Regions from separate parts of the Microbacterium sp. PAMC21962 genome, predicted to be linked through region 1. Evidence: predicted binding sites of a transcription regulator. Region 1 holds the regulator's gene; the other holds the start of a gene.
The links. Region 1 encodes LexA, which represses DNA repair genes until DNA is damaged. Its sites were predicted from a motif close to TCGAACANNTGTTCGA; they were not measured.
Positions count from the first base shown of each region.

Region 2: a site for LexA is predicted at 1,183-1,198, ahead of KY498_RS14175 (HNH endonuclease signature motif containing protein). Genes of this name have one in related genera too.

Region 1 is NZ_CP080381.1:58,314-61,516, reverse strand. Features, by position in the region: gene KY498_RS00270 (histidinol-phosphate transaminase) at 1-118, opposite strand, end outside; gene KY498_RS00265 (LysM peptidoglycan-binding domain-containing protein) at 176-598, opposite strand; gene lexA (transcriptional repressor LexA) at 875-1,540, shown strand; gene KY498_RS00255 (hypothetical protein) at 1,543-2,559, shown strand; gene KY498_RS00250 (TIM-barrel domain-containing protein) at 2,569-3,203, opposite strand, start outside.
Region 2 is NZ_CP080381.1:3,008,188-3,011,390, forward strand. Features, by position in the region: gene KY498_RS14175 (HNH endonuclease signature motif containing protein) at 1-1,171, opposite strand, end outside; gene KY498_RS14180 (low molecular weight phosphatase family protein) at 1,550-2,155, opposite strand; gene KY498_RS14185 (CPBP family intramembrane glutamic endopeptidase) at 2,359-3,102, shown strand.

The DNA.
Region 1 (3,203 bases):
TGTTCTCGTTGACGTTCAGCGCCACCGGCAGCGGCGCCTGGGGCGCCCCGTAGGGTGTCAGCCCGCGCAGATCGTCGCGGAGGGGAAGGTCATCGAGTCGGACGCTCACCCTGAACATCGTAGACGGCGCACTGCACGGCGCGGCGCCCCGAGAGGGCTCCCGGCGCCGGGAGCATCAGCGCCCGGCGCTGTACTCCGCCGGGATCGCGACGCTCTGGCCGATGTCGAGGCTTCCCGACGGCAGCGCGTTCAGCCGCATGATCGCGTCGACCACGTCGCGCGGATCGGCATCGGGCGCGACGGCGTGCGCGATCGACCAGAGCGTGTCACCGGGCTGCACCGTGACGTGGGCGAAGGAGACCCCGGAGCCGTTCTCGTTCGAGGCGAGCGCGCCACCACCGGACAGGATCGCGATGCTGAGGGCGATCACCGCGGGCACGGAGGCGAGCACCGCGAGGACCCGCCGACCCCGTGCCGTGAGACGCAGTCGCGTCGGGGCGTTCGTCGTGCGGGCGTTCGTCGCGCGGACAGTCGTCATCGGGGTCGCCGCGACGAGACGGCCGCGGGGCGAGGCGCCGAGGATGTCGATCGTGGTCATGGGTTCCTCCTCAGGACGGGTGTCTCCGGGTGTCGAGAGATTCGCATCCGATCCTCGGCCGGGAGGGCCGGATGCGAATCTCTCTTCCGAATGTATCTTCGATGGTGTTCGGGTGTCAAGCACACGGTTCTCGCAGATGGATCGAAGGCGACACGCGGGCGCGTGCCGGTCGAGGCTGCGAAAACCGGATACGGTTTCGACAAGACGACCCCATCACCTACCTCCGACATTCGAAGGCGACGCCTTCGGGGGGACGCGATCGAAGGAGCGCGCGACATGGCCGAGAAGCCTCAGACACGCAGGCGGAAGAGCCTCAGCGACAAGCAGCTGAAGATCCTCGAGGTGATCCAGACCTCCATCGCCCGCCACGGCTACCCGCCGAGCATGCGCGAGATCGGCGATGCCGTCGGACTGAAGTCGCTGTCGAGCGTGACCCACCAGCTCAACCAGCTGGAGCTCAGCGGCTACCTGCGCCGCGACGCGGGCAAGACCCGCGCGATGGAGGTGCTCATCGACCTGCCCGGCGCGGCCGCGGAGAACCCCGCCGACCTCGCGCCCGCCCTCGGCGATGCGGCCCTCGTGCCGCTCGTGGGCCGCATCGCCGCCGGCGTGCCGATCACCGCCGATCAGCAGGTCGAGGAGATCTTCCCGCTGCCGCGACAGCTCGTGGGCAAGGGCGACCTGTTCATGCTCAAGGTCAGCGGCGAGTCGATGATCGACGCCGCCATCTGCGACGGCGACTGGGTCGTGGTGCGCTCGCAGCCGACGGCGGACAACGGCGAGATCGTGGCGGCGATGCTCGACGGCGAGGCCACCGTCAAGACCTTCCGCCAGCGCGACGGCCACACGTGGCTGCTCCCCCGCAACTCCGCGTTCGAACCGATCCTCGGCGACGACGCCGTGGTGCTCGGCCGCGTCGTCGCAGTTCTGCGCGCCGTCTGAGGATGGCCACCGCGCGCGGGGTGGCGTCGACGGCGGTGATCGTCGTCGCGGCGGTCCTGCTGCCCCTGTCGATCGTCAGCGGATGGGCGCGGACGCAGCTCGTCGACGAGGACGCGTTCGCGGCCACCCTCGCGCCGCTGTCGCAGGCCGTCGAGGTCCAGGACGCCGTGATCGCGGCATCGACCACGGCGATCGATGAGCGGCTCGACACGGCGGCGCTGACCGGCACGGTCATCGACGGCCTGATCGACCTCGGCATGGGCGACCGCGCGGCGCAGGCGCTGCGGCGCCTGGAAGGCCCGGCGGCGACGGCGCTGCAGCAACTCGTGCACGTCGCCGTGGCCGACGCCGTGCGCTCGGACGCGTTCAGCACCGTCTGGGAGCAGGTCGTCCGCCGCTCCCATCGGGCACTGACCGTCGCGGCGACCTCCGACGGCGGCGGCGTCGTCGTGCAGACGGCCGACGGCCTCGGCATCCAGATCGGCGCGATCGTCGCGGCCGTCGAAGAGCGCCTCGTCGCGCAGGGCGCTCCGCTGGCTCCGTTCATCCCCGAGGTCGACCACGTCGTGATCATCGGTTCGGGTGACACCCTTTCGGCGATCCGGACGGGTTACGCCGTCGGCGTCGCTCTCGGCGGGTGGATGCCGGTGGTCACGGCCGTGCTGTTCATCGGCGGGGTCGTGCTCGCGCGACGCCGCGCCGCCGCTCTCGCCCGGGCGGGCGTCGCCGCGGGGATCGGGACGGCGATCCTGCTGATCGCCGCGGGGGTCGGCCGCCCGTGGGTGGCGTCCTCCGCGACGCAGGCGGACTTCTCCTCCGCCGCGGCGCTCGCGATCTACGACCGGCTCCTCGCCGGCGCCGTGGGCACGGCCGTGGTGGTGCTGATCGTGGCCCTCGTCCTCGTCGGAGCGGGCTGGCTCGCCGGCGCGTCGCCGCGCGCCGTGGCGCTGCGCCGACGCGTGGCCCACCGGTGGGCTCACCGGACAGACGAGGCGGCCGCCGACGAGCCCACCGTGTGAGAGACGGCCTCAGTCCTCGTCGCGGTGCGGCTCCCGCTCCGGTGCGAGGACCGGCGCCAAGGCGACCCACGCCTCGGCGCGGACGAACACCGGGACGGCGGCCCGCGCCGACACGTCGACGGTGACCACGCGTCCGCCGGTCAGCGCCGCGCCGGTGCGCGCCTCGACCCACGATCCGGACGGCAGGTACACCGGCCACTCCCGCGCCCCGGGCTCGAGCACGGGGGCGACGAGCAGGTCGCTGCCCAGCATCCACTGCAGCGGATGCCGCCACACGGCCGCATCGGTCGGGTGGTCGAAGTACAGGGGGCGCATCATCGGCACCGCCGAGGAGACGGCGCGCGCCGCCGCCTCGGCGAGGTACGGCACGAGGCGCTCGCGCAGCCGGACGAGCGCGCGCACCTCGGGGATCACCGCCTCGTCGCCCGTCCGCTCGGCGATGTTCCACGGCGTGCGGTCGTTGGAGGGCAGGCGGTGATGGTTGAACTCGGAGTGGTACTGCATGATCGGCACGAACACGCTCGCCGCCATCGCGCGCACGTACAGTTCCGCGTCGGGGATGGGACCGGAGAAGCCCGCGATGTCCCAGCCCCAGTAGACGATCCCACAGGATGCCGCGGAGAGCCCCGCGAGCATCGACCAGC
Region 2 (3,203 bases), 560 kb from region 1:
GCAGCACGCCGTTGTCGATGTCGGTCGGTCCGGTATCTCGATCCCACCAGGAGAGGTGATGACCGTGCGTCCACGGCGGGGGCGCCCCGCAGAAGGCGCAGCCGCCGTCCCGTTCGGCGAGAGCCAGCTTCTGCGCCGAGGAGAACAGTCGCCGCGCGCGTCCCCAGTCGAGGATCTCGCTGTCGCCGCCGAGCACGCACGGAATGACCTGCAGATCCGCCGCCAGCCGCCGCACCTCGGCCGCGGGCAGCGCGGCATCGAACCCGTCGATGCTCGCCAATCCTCGCCCCGACTCGAGCTCGTCGAGGGTCATCCGCACCACGACGGTCGTCGTCGCCGCAGTCGGCACCCGATCGCATCCGAGAGCGTGCGCGCACAGCTCGTGGAGAGCGTCGGCGCGCATCTGTGGCAACGTGCGCTCGTCTCGCGCCGCGTCATCGCGATGCTCGTTCTGCTGGAGAACCCGCGGCACCATCGCATCGAGCGCGGTCTTGATGGGCGCACCGCTGGCCACGTCGAACACACCGGTCAGATGCAGCATCCCGTCGCGCTCCTGGACGCGCAAGGCACGCTGCGACCGGTGCTCCTCGTGTGCGGCGGCGATGCCGTCGGGATCGAGCTGCGCCTCGGCCCGCGCGAGCAGCCGCGACAGCTCGTCGGCGCGGAGCCCCGGTGCCCGTTCGCACAAGTCCTGCTCGGCCGCGTCTCGACGGTCGGGGTCGACCCGCAGTGCCAGCCGATCGAGCAGCCCGATGATCGCGGATGCCGCCGTCATACCCAGCGTGCCCGTCGCGACCGCCGCCGCCACATGCGGATGCGCCGCCGGCCGCTCGTCGCCGCCGAACGTCGCCCGCGACGCCGTGGCCTCGCCGACCTGCACCAGCCTGATCGCCTCGCCGACGCTCGTGCCGGTGGTCGCCTGGATCAGCGCGACCGGAGACCGGAAGCCTTGCCGCTTCGCGAGGGAGTCGCCGCCCAGCTGCGGTCGCGACTGCCGGGCGATCTCCGCGGCGACGGGAGCGAACGCGGCATCCACCTGTCGCATGAGCTGACCGAAGATGCGGTTCACCTCGATGAGCTCGCCCGGTGAGAGCGCCTCCGGAGCCCGGCCACCACCGGCGGCCGTCAGCGCGTCGAGCGCTGCGGCGATGCCATCGAGTCGGTTCTCCATGCCTTCGACATTAGAACATAGATACGACACTGGGGTGAGTTATCCACAGGCGTTTCGACTCGCTGCGCTCGCTCAACGACCGGATGGGTGGGGGTGGCCGTTTCGACTCGCTTCGCTCGCTCAACGACCGGGGGTGGGTGGGTGGTTCGGCTTGCTGCGCTCGCTCAACGACCGGATGGGGGTGGGTGGTTCGACTCGCTGCGCGCGGTCAACGACCGGTGGGTGGGCGTTTCGACTCGCTTCGCTCGCTCAACGACCGGTGGGTGGGCGTTTCGACTCGCTTCGCTCGCTCAACGACCGGGGGTGGGTGGGTGGTTCGACTCGCTTCGCTCGCTCAACGACCGGGGGTGGGTGGGTGGTTCGACTCGCTGCGCTCGCTCAACGACCGGTCAGCGCGATCCGCACCACGCGCTCGACGGCGGCGAGTCCGGGCTCGAGCTCCGCCGCGGAGCGTTCGTACGTCGCCGCGGAGCGCCCGTACGGGTCGACGACGTCGTCCTCATCGGGGGATGCCGGGGGCAGAGTGATCCCGCGACGGCCGGCGATCACGGCGAGCGCCGCCGCGAACCGCTCCCGCGGACCGGCCGCATCGCCCGCGCCGGCCGCGGCCGTCCGCAGCTCCTCGTCGGTGACGTCGCCCGCGAGCCGCGCGAACTCCCGTGCGATGAAGGCGCTGCGCGTGCGCGACGGATCGAGTTCGACGATCTCGCGGCGGTGGTCGCGCGCCATCGCCAGCACGAGATCGGCGCCGTGCACGTGAGCCGGCGTGAGGTAGCGGGCGCCGTGCGCCGCGGTGAGCGCGGGGCCGACGCCGCGGGCGGCGGCGAGATCGGCGGCCTCCGGTGTCATCGGCATCCCCTCGCGTGCGCGCGTGCCCGCGCTGGTGACGGACACGTCCAGGTCGGCGAGGCGGAGGGCCAGCAGCTGCGCGGCCAGAGGGGAGCGGCAGATGTTGCCGGTGCACACGGTGAGGATCTCGAGCACGGTGACTTCCGGTGTCGGGAGGAGCGGGGGGAGTGTGTGGCTCGCTGCGCGACCGGTAGTTTGGCCACGTGCCCGATCAGCTTAGCGACCCCGCTTCGCCTTCCCCCCGGCCGAGGGGGGAGTCCGGCGCGCCGGAACATCCCGCTCCCGCCGGCGCGTCCCGGTCGTCGAGCGAGCGCAGCGAGTCGGAACGGGCCACGCCCGTGTCGACCCCGGATGCCGCCCATCGGCCGCGCCGGCGCCGCAAGCGCACCGACTGGCGCGAGGGCGGCCGTGCCGTGCGGCGGTGGGACCTGACGGTGCTGTCGGCGGCGCTGATCGGCGTCGGGATCGGGGTGGTCGGGGGAGGGGCGGTCAGTCGCATCGCGGCGCCGTGGGCACCGCTCGCGTCGACCGTCGTGCTGTGGGCGGGACTCGGTGCTGCGATCGCCTTCGCCTTCCTGCGCGGCCGGCCTGCCGGGCTCCTGCGCTTCCGGCCGACCGATCTGCTGTGGGGCCTCGGGCTGGGGATCGCACTGCGCATGATGCAGGGATGGGTGAGCGGCGCGGATGCCGCGTCCTTCCCCTCCGCCGTGAGCCTCGACGGATCCCTGCCGTCCGGATGGTGGCTCACCGACGCCCTCCCCGCGGGGGTGATCGCGCCCGTGGTGGAGGAGTTCTTCTTCCGGACGGTCGTGCTCGTGGCGGTCTACCAGCTGCTGCGACGCGGCGTGGGTGGTGTCGCCGCCGGAATGACGGCGCTGCTGGTGTCGGCGGGCGGTTTCGTGCTGCTGCATGCGACCGCCGGCGTCTTGACGCTGAGCGACGGCATCCAACTCTTCGCCGTCGGTGCCACGTGCGCGCTCGTCGTGCTCCTGACGGGCCGTATCTGGGGTGCGGTGCTCACCCACGTCGTCTACAACGTGACGTACCTCGCCCTCGTCGTCGTCGGTACCGCTCTCATCTGAGTCACCTGAGTCACCAAGTTTTCACCAAAAGGATGATGAGCCGGCCTCCCTTGGCCCCTACGCTCAGGTGTCACCGGGAGTAACCGAGCTGGCAGGCGTCA